4 regions of the Paenibacillus sanfengchensis genome follow, and region 3 is predicted to be linked to each of the others. Evidence: riboswitches for the same ligand, from Rfam matches in the RefSeq annotation. Region 3 holds a riboswitch; each other region holds the start of a gene.
The links. Region 3 has a riboswitch for cyclic di-AMP ahead of V4U84_RS15040 (hypothetical protein). Riboswitches for the same ligand answer to the same signal wherever they lie in the genome.
Positions count from the first base shown of each region.

Region 1 (3,312 bases), on a different contig from region 3:
AAGTGGCGGTGGCTGCAAAGGCACCTGTCGTTTATCCCGTTCGAGAATTTCTTCGTGGCCAAGCGCAAGTACTTGCTCGGTTTTGATCTGCTTATTGACGACGGGCCGCACAATATTCTCGCCGCCAGGGACGCCGGAAAGCGGACGATTCTGATTCCGAGGCCGTGGAATGCGGGAATTCAACAGGACTTCGTACTGAAGGATTCCTGGAAGGGCATGAACGAACTGGTGCGAAGCATGCTGAGCTGAAGGATTCCGGGCCGGGTGGCACGGAGCCGGGCTTCAGCAGTGTTCGGATTATTTTTTCAAATGATACGGAACGGTCGCAACGATTAAATCCCGGCGATAGAGCAGGAATGCGCGAATCAATAAGCTCGATTGATTATGAAGCGCGTTGTGCCACCGTTTCTTCGGAATAAACTGCGGAATCAGCACGGTCACCCCGTAATTCAACTCCTTGGCCTTATGCTCGACCGTGTCGATAAATTTGGTCAGCGGCTGGATGATGCTCCGGTACTGCGAATAGATGGTCACCAGGCGGATATCGGGCTGCCACAGCTTCCACTTCTCTTCAAACTGCTTCTCCGCTTCCTTATCGAAAGCCACGTATACCGCGATAATTTGATCGGGCTTTAAGGATTTGGCATAGTTCAGCGTATTCTCCACCACATGCGTAATTCCGGCGACCGGAATAACGAACACATTGCCATTAACGCGAGCCGCAGGCTCGCAAGTGGTGATGCGAAGCTGATCGCCGACGGCCTCATAGTGCTTATGAATTTTGTGAAAGACCATGACGATCGCCGGTAAAAAAATGAGTGCGGGCCAAACCTGCGTAAACTTCGTAATGAAAAACATCATCATGACCGTAAAGCTGATCACCGCGCCTACCGCGTTAATGGTGAGCTTTACTCTCCACCCTTCGGGTTTCTCCCGGATCCACTTCACCAGCATCCCGGCCTGCGCCAGTGTGAACGGGATAAAAACCCCGACCGCATAAAGCGGAATCAAATGCTCGGTCTGCCCTTTAAACACGATAATCAATAAAATCGAAGCCGCCGCCAGAAACACAATTCCGTTCGAATAGCCAAGGCGATCTCCACGAACGGTGAACATCCGGGCGATATATTTATCCTTTGCCAGGTTGACCGCCAGCAGCGGAAATGCCGAATACCCTGTGTTCGCGGCAAGGACGAGAATCATTGCGGTGATTCCCTGAATCGCGAAATACATCCCGCCTCTGCCGAAGGTTGCCGAGGCGATTTGCGAAACGACCGTTTCCTCGCCTTTTGGCGAGATGCCGTAGTAATACGCGAGCCAGACGATTCCGGTAAACAGCAAAGCCAGCAGAATGCCCATCGCCGCCAGGGTTTTGGAAGCATTCCTCGGGGCGGGGTCCTTAAAATTCGGGATCGCATTGGAGATCGCCTCCACCCCGGTCAAGGCCGAACTCCCGGACGCAAAAGCCTTCAACAGCAAAAACAAGGTCAGCCCGGCGACAGGTGTACCGATCGGGGCGTGCAGATCGCTCGGGACCTGGCCGGTCATAATCCGATACAATCCCGCACCGATCGTTATGAAGATGATCAGGACGAACAAGTACACCGGATAAGCCAGAATGGAAGCCGACTCGGTAATGCCGCGCAGGTTGAGAACGGTAATCAGCACAACCAGCAGGCAAGCGATCAGCACATTATAAGGATGCAGCGACGGAAAGGCGGAAGTAATGGCGTCCGTCCCCGCCGAAATGCTGACCGCCACCGTCAAAATATAATCAACCAACAGGGCTCCGCCCGCCAGCAGGCCCGCATTAACACCAAGGTTCTCCTTCGACACCACATAGGCGCCGCCCCCGTGCGGATAAGCGAAAATCACTTGTCTGTAGGACAGGACGAGAGCCGTCAGCAGCACGAGAATTCCTACGGCAATCGGGATGGAATACCAAAAGGCCGCCGCCCCGATGGCCATCAGCACAATCAGGATCTGTTCGGGACCATAGGCAATGGAGGACAGGGCATCCGAAGACAGAATCGCCAGCGCTTTCGTTTTACTGAGCTTTTGTTCCCCCAGTTCCGTAGACTTCAGCGGCTGACCGATGAGCACTCTTTTTAGCATGGTAAACATAACTGCAACACCTCATAGTTGGTTTAAGATAGAATACCCATTTTCTTCGGAAAAAAAAGCATAGGGGAGCACAGCAAAAAACCACAGAGGTCAGAACCCCTGTGGTCCATGTCATGTCTGCATGGTCACAGTATCATCCTCTCCCGAACTACGCTTACGAGGTTAGCTGTCGGATTAGGGTGGCGAGAATCACCCCTCCGCGAAAGCCCTGACTGAAAGCTGCCGCGGATTCACCCCCTGCCGCTTTGATTTGGCCGATACTCTCCCGGCCAAACGTTGACGACAAATCGGTTCCCCCGTTTTCCCTTACTGGAAATTCAGCGAATTTTGATATGAAATCCATGAGTGAATATACTCCTTTCACTTATCCGTGTAAAACCCTTGATGTGCCCGATTTCACGAAACATTGACCCAAAAGGGTTCGATTAAGCGCTTACTTCCCTTATTTTCATTTCCTTTCATGATTTATCAGCCCACGTCAAATGTAAGAAAAGGTCCTGCTCTCCGCACAGGAGAACAAGACCTTAAATGGAGGGCCATGGTTTTATTGCTCGCCGTTCAAGCGATACCCCGCGTGAAAAACGGGACCTACAAATTCGTTAAATGCGTATCCGGAGCGGATCGCGGCCGTCACGAATTTTTTCGCTTTCTCCACCGCCTCCTTGACCGGCATGCCGCAAGCCAGCCCGCCGGTTACCGCGGCGGCAAATGTACAGCCCGCACCGTGGTTGTGGGCCGGTTCGATTTTATCGCTCTCCAGGATCGTAAATTCGGAGCCGTCGTAGAATATGTCGAGCGCTTTTTCGCCCTCGAGAGCCTTCCCGCCTTTGATAACGACGTTCCGGGCCCCCCGTTCCCGAATTCGTTTCGCCGCTTCCTTCATATCCGCCACCGAGGTCAGACGCCCCATTCCGGACAATACGCCCGCTTCGAACAGGTTCGGCGTGGTCACGGTTGCCAGCGGCAACAAAGAATCGCGAATCGCATCCGCGCTTTCGGGATTCAGCACTTCGTCCTCGCCCTTGCAGACCATTACCGGGTCGATGACGACATTTTGCTGCCGATTCCGCTTAATGCAGGCTTCCACGACTTCGATGATCGCCACGCTGCCCAGCATTCCCGTTTTCATGGCCGCAACGGGCCCGCCGGCAAATACGGTCTTCAGCTGTTCGGCAACGAGGGCCGCAT
Region 1 covers NZ_JBAGJC010000003.1:33,073-36,384, forward strand. The annotation lists gene V4U84_RS06425 (5' nucleotidase, NT5C type) at 1-249, shown strand, start outside; gene V4U84_RS06430 (APC family permease) at 298-2,124, opposite strand; cyclic di-AMP (ydaO/yuaA leader) riboswitch at 2,261-2,457, opposite strand; gene thiD (bifunctional hydroxymethylpyrimidine kinase/phosphomethylpyrimidine kinase) at 2,669-3,312, opposite strand, start outside.
Region 1: another riboswitch for cyclic di-AMP. It lies ahead of V4U84_RS06430 (APC family permease); the one in region 3 lies ahead of V4U84_RS15040 (hypothetical protein).

Region 2 (3,312 bases), on a different contig from region 3:
CCGATTCCATGCCAGGTCACACTCCAAATTTTTTTACGCTATATTAGGTTGAACTATAAAATTGGCGTTGGGCAAGGGTGTGAACTGGTTTCGCGATATGTTGCTAACATCCACAATTGTAGATATAAAGTGCCACCGTCGGAGTCTACAACATTACCGGGAAAATCTCCCGTTAATGTATCGCTCTTGGCTCTTGGATCGAATTTAGCTAGAAAAGCTCCATCTATTTCGCAGCCCTTTTGCCGATATACACAATTTCAGACGGATTAGCGGGAGGTTTTCTAGCTAAATCACCTCTGACGCCGCATACGCACCAAATTAACGGGAAGAATTCCCGTTAATCTGAACCAAACCATCAGTTGCAGGCCAAGCGTGTAAAAGGAGCCCTTTACACGGAATCAATCGTTCAACTTATATAGCCTTATTTTCTTAAATAAAGGGGAGATTAATCATTTATGATAGCTTCGAATTCCTCGATGTTCTTGTTGGCGCCGATAATCACCATAATATCGCCGGCGACCAAATGATCCATTGCCGTCGGGGCGATGATAATGCCATTCTCCCGATGGATCGCCACGATGCTGCAGCCGAAGCGGGCGCGCGGGTTCAAATCGCCCACATTTTTACCGTTCAGACACGTTGGCACCTTCAACTCCACGATGCTGAATTCTTTGGACAACTCGAGATAATCGAGCAAATTGGGGGTCACAAGCTGATGGGCCACGCGAATCCCCATGTCCCGCTCCGGAAAAATCACCCGGTCAACCCCCAGTTTCTCCAATGCGCGGCCGTGTAGAACCGAAATCGCTTTGGCCACTACCGTCTTGATGCCCAGATCCTTCAGAAGAATCGCGCTCAAAATGCTCATCTGAATGTCGTTACCGATGGCGACAATTCCGCAATCGAAGTTCCGTACGCCGAGGGACTTAAGCACCTCCTCATCGGTCGCGTCTGCTACCACGGCATGCGTGAGCAAATGGCTCCACTCTTCAACGACGTCCTCGTTGCGGTCCACGCCCAATACTTCGTAACCGAGTTCCATCAGCTCCAGTGCCAGACTGGAACCGAAGCGCCCCAATCCGATCACGACAAACTGCTGTGTCTTCATCTTGTCCTTTTCCCCTTATCCGATAATCATTTTGCCCTCAGGATGCCTGTATAATTCTTTACCCTGCTGTGGTCCCAGCGCATAAGCCAGGGTGAGCGGCCCGAGCCGCCCGGCGAACATGGTAAAGCTGATAATGATTTTCCCCATGACGGTCAGTTTGCCGGTCAGTCCCATCGTCAAGCCGACCGTTCCGAACGCGGAAGTCGCTTCAAACAGGATGCTCAGAAAGCTGGCGTCCTCCGTCGTGGACAGCACCATCGCCACAGCGACGACGAGAAAAAGCGCCAGCATAGTGATCGTAACCGCCTTGAAAATACGCTCTTGGGCCAGCCGGTACCGGAACAGCACGAGATCCGACCGCCCCCGGATCATGGAAATCACGGCACCCACAAGAATCGTGAATGTCGTCGTCTTGATGCCGCCCCCCGTCGAGCTGGGCGAGGCGCCGATAAACATCAGAATAATGATAAAAAACTGGGTGGCCTGCCGCAGCGCCCCGATATCCAGCGTATTGGCTCCCGCCGTTCTCGGCGTCACCGACTGGAAGAAGGAAGCCAAAAACTTCCCGTCCCATCCCAGCGGCTCAAGCGTCTTGGGGTTGGTAAATTCAAAAATGAATATCACCAGAGCCCCCACCAAAATCAAAGCGGTGGTCATCGAAAGCACCACTTTGGTATGCAGCGAGAACTTGCGGCGCTTCCGGAACTCGATCAAATCCGATACAACGATAAACCCGATTCCCCCCGACACGATAAGAAACATCGCGACGAAGTTGACGACCGGGTCGCTAACATATTGGGTCAGGCTCCGGTATTCCCCGAACAGATCAAATCCGGCATTGTTGAACATGGAGACGCCGTGAAAAATCCCGTAATAAATCGCCCGGCCGAGCGGCATATCGAAGGACCAGCGAATCGCAAACACAAGAGCAGCGCCGGACTCAATGATCAGCGAGTAAAGCAGGACTTTGCGAATCAGCCGGACGATGCCCTCCATCGTATTCTGGTTCATCGCCTCCTGAAGCAACAGACGGTCCTTTAGCGAGATTTTCCGCTTCAACACGAGAGAGAACAGCGTGGCCATCGTCATAAACCCCAGGCCCCCGACCTGAATCAGCAACATAATGACTACCTGTCCGAACGTGGAAAAATAAGTGCCCGTATCCACCACCACAAGTCCGGTTACACAAGTTGCCGAGGTCGCGGTAAACAGCGCATCGATCCAGGGAAGCGATTCTCCGGTTGTACTGGAAACCGGAAGCATCAGCAGAAAAGACCCGAGCAGGATAATGGCCGCGAATCCCAGCACCAGAACCTGCGGCGGGGAGAATTTAAACCATTTGGAAAGCAAGGCGGTTCACCTCATTTTGTATATTGGACAAAAAAGTACAAAAGAAAAAAAAAGCACTGGAAATCCAATGCCTTTTGATTGGTCCCTGCAGCAAAGGCCTACGAGGTTAGCTGACGGATTCGGGCTTGCTAGGTCTGCCCTATTCGCCGTCGCAACAAGCGAGAATGCTTGCCGGAAGCGAAATTCACCCCTAAAGATCGGTTCCCCCGTTTTCAAAAGAAATTCGGCCAATTTATGAAGTTTCATTATTTTCATTGCATTTTCGTCAAAAGGATTATAAGCCTTATTCGGCCGCACTACAAAGTGATATTTCGATGAAATTATGCGATAAACGCCGAAAAGGGAGGAAACAAGCTTTATGGTATCCCTTTATCTAAGCCATGCTTTGCTTTCCCAACGTTATTGCGCATTTTCACATTTTCTCCTCCATCTGTGGCGAAGCGCCGCCCCCTGTGTTATCTTTTACTGTGACATCGATTTGTCAAAATCATACGGATTCCAAAAAATCAAAAAGGAGTTTTGACATGTATTCCGACCTAAAACCGCGGCGCCGGATGAAGAACGGAACCTTGTGGGGGCTTGCCGCCCTGGGATTGATTTTGTTTGTTCTTCTCCAAATCTACCCTTCAACGGCCTCCGAAACCCTGCAGCTGGAACAATCGGCGCAGGTGCTCACCAAGGACCAGGCCAAAGCGGCCGCCCTTAAGTTTGCGCAGGACGAACTCGGGGTTTCTCCCGGAGAAGAAGTCATCGTCACTTATCAGACCCGGGCCGACGTTTACGGTTATTTGACCAAAGAGAAGTTAATGAAGGATTACCTGGAGAAATATGACAAGCAGTTTCCTTATGATGTG
Region 2 covers NZ_JBAGJC010000017.1:6,756-10,067, reverse strand. The annotation lists gene V4U84_RS23405 (cation:proton antiporter) at 1-10, opposite strand, end outside; gene V4U84_RS23400 (potassium channel family protein) at 446-1,108, opposite strand; gene V4U84_RS23395 (TrkH family potassium uptake protein) at 1,124-2,458, opposite strand; cyclic di-AMP (ydaO/yuaA leader) riboswitch at 2,538-2,697, opposite strand; gene V4U84_RS23390 (CPBP family intramembrane glutamic endopeptidase) at 2,983-3,312, shown strand, end outside.
Region 2: another riboswitch for cyclic di-AMP. It lies ahead of V4U84_RS23395 (TrkH family potassium uptake protein); the one in region 3 lies ahead of V4U84_RS15040 (hypothetical protein).

Region 3 (3,312 bases):
GGGCGGTCAGCGGCAGAGAGTGGGGATCGCTCGGGCGCTGATTCTTGAACCTAAATTTATCGTTTTCGATGAACCGGTGTCGGCGCTGGATGTATCGATACAAGCCCAGGTTCTGACCTTGCTGGAGGATCTGCAGAGCCGCCTGTCGCTTACCTATCTGTTCATTTCCCATGACTTGTCGGTTGTCCGGTACATTAGCGATCAGGTCGGGGTTATGTATCTGGGCAAAATGATGGAGATTGGCCCCTCGGAAGAGCTGTTCACGAATCCGCTTCATCCCTATACAAAGGCGCTGATTTCGGCTATTCCCGAGCCGGATATGGACAAGCGAAGGGAGCGGATTGTTCTGTCCGGAGAGGTGCCGAGTCCGCGCAAACCGCCTTCAGGCTGCGTTTTTCATACCCGTTGTCCTCACGCTATGCCAGAGTGCGGCAACGTTCAGCCAGAATGGCAAAAAGTATCCGAAAATCGTTATACAGCTTGTCATTTATATCATAAATAGAAAAAGAAGGTAGGTTAACAACATGCAAGTAACGACAACTTGGCAGGGGAAAAAGTTTTTTCAAGCAGAGGGTCCTTCCGGCTACAAAGTGAATATGGACGCAACTCCGCAATGGGGAGGAGAGGGCAACGGCGCTTCGCCCGTGGAGGTATTATTGGCAAGCTTGGCGGGGTGTATTGGCATTGATGTAACGATGATTCTGGAGAACTTCCTGTCTTCTATTGAAAAGATTGAGATTGTAACGAACGGAGTCCGCAAGGAAGAGCCCCCCAAAGGATTTGCCTCGATCGAGCTGATCTTTAAGGTAGACGGCGATATTCCCGATTACCGGATTTGGAAGGCCATTGAACTCGGGACTTCGAAATATTGTTCCGTATCGGACTCGTTAAATGCGACGATTACACACAGACTCATTCTGAATGGCGTGGAAGTGTTTAAATAAGAACGACGGAAATGGAGGATACTCATAGTCTGGACACTTAGAAAAAAAGTGCCGGGACTGTGGGTATCTTTTTGTCTACTGATGAGAGCATCGGAGTCATATATGATGGTTGGAGCGAAAGCGATTCTGGGTTTTTCTTATAATATCGAAAAATACGCTATAGATTCATGAATCAACTGTGCTGCGTTCCACGGGCGGTTGCTGAAGAGGCTTCTCTTATATTCGGCTCCGGCCGCTGCTTTGAGGCGGGACTGCCTGGACAGAGCGGTGTCCAGCAAGGCGGATCGGACCAATGCCAGTTGTCCCGGGAGCCATTCCGAGCCTTTGGAACGAACAATTTCCAAGGCTTCTTCTACCGATTGGTTTCGGATGGACCGCAAAAAATCCCCCCATTTAATCAAGTCGAACCCTTTGCCGTCCGTAGAGACAGGACAAGCGCCGAAACCGCTGCAGTCTCCGCAGGAAAGTTTCAGGATGCAATACCAGCATTCTTGGGAGCCCCGGGCGGCAATAACAAAAGATGGAGGTCCACTAAAGGCGAACAGTTCAATTCGCGTTAGTCTATTGTTATTCATCTCCGTAACCCTCCTCAACCGTTCAACCAATTAAAATCGACATGATGCATGTTCTCAGCCTTGTGAATATAGCTTCGGATTTCCGTTTCGTTTTCGCAAACGGCAGAATGCTCCAGCCATACGGCGTATTTTGTTTTGTGAACAAAGGTTAAATGAGCGGGAAACGACGCTTGCAATTTCAGCACATACCAGCCCGGAGGTATCCGGAGCCAAGGTTTTCGAAAAGCTGCCAGAAGCGGAAGGCGCAAGCGCGCCGACCAATCTTGTTCCTGCTGTTGTTTCCTGAATTCCCGGTAGATCTCGTGCAAAACCTCTATATCCGTGCATTCTTGACAGGGTGCCGGTGCGCCGAACTGGCGGAATATCCCGATCTTGTTGTCGCCGAAACCATAACCTACGATAAATCTTTGCCCGTGTTCTTCATACCAGAACGCTCCAAAATACAGGTAACGCAAGCTAACCGGGTCCAGAAGATTCCGATGCGATCCCCAATAATAAGTCCTCATGTCGATCCTCATCCTCCCATAGGGTTAAAATGTTTAAAAGCTCGTTTGTCCGCATGCTTACAACAAAAAAACCGCCGACAGAGAATAAACCCCTGCAGCGGTTTGTGCGGACGGGCAAAATGCCCCGACGCAAAAGCACGGAAATCAAGGTTCTCTCTGCTGCGCTTACGAGGTTAGCTGTCGGATTCGGGCGGTGAGAGTCGCCCTACCTTACGAGACCGATAACGTCTCACTTCGGATTCACCCCAAGTTGGACCGAATTTGCGGTCCGATGGTTCCCCCGCTTCCCGCCATAACGGGAATTCAGCGTTCATACAAGTCGAAGAATTCACGGTTCTAACTATAATTCAGGTCCGTATAAAAAAGGGGTAAATAAACCGCCCACGGGTGTAAAAAAACCGTAAAAATGATGAAAAGCCTTGTAAACATGAGTATTTGCGAGGAAAAAAAAGAGTTTCCATTTTGATAACGCTGCCTTTATCCTAGAACTCCTTATTTCAGTGGATACTCATGCTACAGCGTTTTACAATCATTTTGTCAAGGAGTAAGATACGGTCCATGAATTGAATTGCTATTCGATTCTAATGGAGCTGCCGATCCAAAACGGGGAGTCAACGGACCGAAGCTTGTGTGGGAGCAAGCCGATCGGAACCGGGAACGAAATCGTTCGTTCACGACTCGATCAGCGAAGACGGGCGTCTCTCACCGCCTGTAAATGTCAGCTAACCCGTAGATAAAGGATCGTGTGCTATTGAGGGAGAGGATGAATCAATCGGTTATTCATAGTTTTTTCTGCCACAGTCTCGGAAAACTGTGACTTACAATAATCTTTTAAAACGCTGAATCCTTGGAAGACTCAAGGAACGGGGGAACCAACGAAACCGCGCTCGGTTTCATGGGGTGAATCACTCGGCACTCTCAAATGCCTGGTGTAGGGCGACTCTCACGCCCGAATCCGACAGCTAACCTCGTAAGCGTATGGAGAGGCAACATTTTGTCGCGGGCCGATCAGGACGAAAGCGTCATGAGCGAGAAGCCGCGGAAAAGGTTCCTCTTTTCCAAGGCTTCTTTTTGTTGCCTTTTTCCTTGATTCGGAGGAGGAGCGCATGGAGAAAAGCCGTATTTTAGTGGCCGCTTCGAATAAAGCGGGGAGAAACTTCATTCGGTTGCTTATGTACCAAAAAATTCCGGTAGCAGCCTTAACCAATAACAAAAGGGAAGAAAAGCTGCTGAGGGAAATCGGAGTGAATGAGATTTTGCGTGTAAGTACTACCCGTAATAAGGTGG
Region 3 covers NZ_JBAGJC010000006.1:145,260-148,571, reverse strand. The annotation lists gene V4U84_RS15055 (ABC transporter ATP-binding protein) at 1-502, shown strand, start outside; gene V4U84_RS15050 (OsmC family protein) at 525-944, shown strand; gene V4U84_RS15045 (hypothetical protein) at 1,082-1,519, opposite strand; gene V4U84_RS15040 (hypothetical protein) at 1,534-2,025, opposite strand; cyclic di-AMP (ydaO/yuaA leader) riboswitch at 2,173-2,344, opposite strand; cyclic di-AMP (ydaO/yuaA leader) riboswitch at 2,853-3,016, shown strand; gene V4U84_RS15035 (hypothetical protein) at 3,132-3,312, shown strand, end outside.

Region 4 (3,312 bases), on a different contig from region 3:
CAATTTGGCGTAGGGGTCATGATTCTGCGGCATATGTGGAATAACCGGTTTTGCTGAGAATTCTTTTGGCCCCGACATATTTTGATTTATAGTAACTGCTGTTTAATTTATCCGTACGAATTCCTTTGGATGAAGAGGCGTGCGCAAATTTCCCCTCACCGATGTAAATGCCGACATGGGATACTTTATTCTTGCCCAAGGTATTGAAGAATACGAGATCCCCCGGCTTTAACTGGCTTTTGGCGACAGGCGTGCCTTGTTTGTACTGGGCTGAAGAGACCCGGGCGAGCTTGACCCCCATCTGCTTGAACACATATCTCGTAAATCCGGAGCAATCAAATCCGCTTGTGGAGACACCCCCGTATTTATAAGGCGTTCCGTAAACAGAGTTAACCACGCTGTTCAAGGTCGTGTCTTCGGCCGATACGCTCCCTGTCCCCAAGGTGAACAGAATCGCCAAACTTGTCGCTGCTGCTGCAAATGTCTTTCTCATGATGTAAAGTTCTCCTTCCAATGCCTGCGAGGTTAGCTTGAGGATTCGGTTGAAGGTTCCCTATGATTCCTATGTATCGGTAATCAATTCACCCAAAATGGTTCCCCCGTTTCCCGGGTGCCGGGAATTCGGCTAGTCTAGTTGAATGCACCCAAAGTTGTGACGTGGCGAACAATGTTTACAAAGTTGTTACTATTTACTTTGGTTATTGTACCAAGCCTAACTTGCTTTGGCAAGCTATTCTAGGGTTGCCGGATATTTTAATTCTATTGTCCTGTTTATGCCGGGGAGAGACGGGTAATTTCTCCTAAACGGGATTTCCCAAACAGCCATGAAAAAACCCGCAGTCTACGACTCGAAAGAATCGCTGCGGGCCTTTGCCGGAATTATTCTACATCGTCATGCTCTTGGGAGTCGGTGGTGACTTCTTCGTACTTATCGGTACTCAGAATCCGTTTCGCTCCGACATAACGCTGTACATAATACTTCTCACTCAGTTTGCTGATGACTACGCCCTTGGAAGAAGATGCGTGGGCAAACTTGCCATCACCAACATAAACGCCGACATGAGAAACGCCTTTACCGGAAGTGTTGAAGAACACGAGATCGCCGGCAATCAGCTCTTCCTTCTCTACGGCCGTTCCCATCTTGTATTGGGCACCGGATTGATGGGGCAGTTTAATACCGATCTTCGAAAAGACGTACATGGTAAATCCGGAACAATCGAAGCCGGACGTTGTAGTGCCGCCGGAAGAGTACTCCGTTCCCAAGGCCGTATCGATGACGCCGTCCAACGTGGAATCGGCGAAAGCGCTCCCAGTGCCAACGGAGAAAAGAATGGCCAGACTTACTGCTGCTGCGGTCAACTGTTTCTTCAAGAAAATGCTCCTTCCAATGCCTACGAGGTTAGCTTAAGGATTCGGTTGAAGGTCCCCTATGATCCCTCTCTTGCGAGATCAATTCACCCAAAGTGGTTCCCCCGTTCCCCGCCAAGGGAATTCGGCTGTAGTTTACATCCGATTTACTTACATATTCGACACCCGACATGATTCTCCTGCCAAGGTGACAAAAATAATTACAAAATCGTTACTGAATTGTGCTGTTGCTATTGTAACAAAGGCAAGTATATTTTGGCAACGGCTATTTAGCAAGATTCAGAGGCGAAAACACAGGGAAAAGCCCCCGCTTTTCCGCGGAGGCCTTGTGGTGCAAGGGATAGACAAAGATGAAAAAAATTTAACCTTTATGTAACTTGGTCTGCCAGAGTTCATATTGAGAGGATATACTCCAAATTTGAAATAGGCTGCGGATAAAAGGATAGGTTTGCTGTAAAACCATGGCGGCCAACCCGGTCCAGATCCAAGAGAAGGCCCCGCAGATGAGAAATAAGACGGCTCCGGCCGTGCCGAGGATGAGGGAGATGGCGATGCCGGGCAGCAGGTGTCTGAGGCTGATTAGAAGGGAGTTCCAAACTCCCGTCTTGAACAGATAGCCAAATTGGGAGAACAATAGGAGCTGGCGAATGAGCCAGCCGTAGGCCGCCCACCCCAAAAGCAGCCCGATGATCGCCAGCAGGGGGCCCAGACGGCCGCCCCCCGGGATGAGCCAAGGCCAGAGGGCCGCTAACTTCGGGATGATCCATAACCCCGGCAGGGCGAGCAGAATCAGCTCCAGCAGGAAAAAGAGAGTGACCGGCTTCCAGAATTCCTTCATGCCGCGGAAGAGCGGAAGCCCGGCCCCTTGCTCCTCCGGAGGTTTCATGCCGTAAAGAATACCGGCTTGAAACAACGGGGTCATCAGCAGACGCAGGGCAATCAGGCCGAACAGCATCCACAAATACTGGTGGATCGCCGGGCTCCGTCCGAGCTCGATTTGTCCCTCGATCAAGTAAAGAACCTGGCTCAACTCATTCGGTGGGGGATCGGGATACCGCGACAGCAAGGCGATCACGGCCGAGTGAATTAGCCGGTAGAAGAACAACCCCCAAAGCAGCTGGTACAGAAACAGGATGATCACAGAGGGAAATTGGCTTCGAACAAGCCCCCATCCATTCCGTACGTAGGTCATTATTTTCCCTCCTAAAAGTTTTGTGAGCGTTACATCTTAGAGATAGCTGCGTACAAAACTTACTTCGAAAGCATAGGCCTGGTTTTGTGAGCGTTACATCTTAGAGATAGCTGCGTACAAAACTTACTTCGAAAGCATAGGCCTGGTTTTGTGAGCCCTACCAGACGAGCGTCCCCAGCAGCGCTTCCAGCAGTTTTACGACGCCAAGCGTAGCCCGGGTGCCGGTTGGCTCGGCAATTTCGGCCCTCATGTAATTGTTGATGTGTTTGTTCTCGAGAACCAGCGAATAATCGGGATCGACCTGCACCCAGTCCAAAGGTTCTTTATACTGCAGCTTCATCTGAACGGTTCCACCTTCGCCGTTCCAGACTTTGCGGACCGTATGTCCGTCCTTGAAGCTGAAGAGAAGCGGAATTTTGGGGGCGTTTCCGCCCCGACGGCTTAAAGTAACCTTTGATTCATACAGGGGCGCCCCGTTCTTGTTGGCGATTTGATTGACTATGATACGGTCCACCGAGAAGTCGGCCATTTTACCATCGTACACATACTGGTTGAAATAAGCCTTCCAGCTGCGGCTGGTGGACTGCTCGACGACACGTTGGAAATCGGCGGTCGTCGGATGCTTGAAACGGTATTTTTGACTGTAACTGTAAAGAATCCGCTTCATGGCTTTGGCTCCGACCTGTCGCTCGATATCCAGCAGAATCAATTTGCCCCGGGAATATACGTTTTTGGCGTAAGCATCGCCGGAA
Region 4 covers NZ_JBAGJC010000022.1:46,246-49,557, reverse strand. The annotation lists gene V4U84_RS25490 (C40 family peptidase) at 17-493, opposite strand; cyclic di-AMP (ydaO/yuaA leader) riboswitch at 500-637, opposite strand; gene V4U84_RS25485 (C40 family peptidase) at 880-1,371, opposite strand; cyclic di-AMP (ydaO/yuaA leader) riboswitch at 1,374-1,508, opposite strand; gene V4U84_RS25480 (hypothetical protein) at 1,730-2,560, opposite strand; gene V4U84_RS25475 (M1 family metallopeptidase) at 2,718-3,312, opposite strand, start outside.
Region 4: another riboswitch for cyclic di-AMP. It lies ahead of V4U84_RS25485 (C40 family peptidase); the one in region 3 lies ahead of V4U84_RS15040 (hypothetical protein).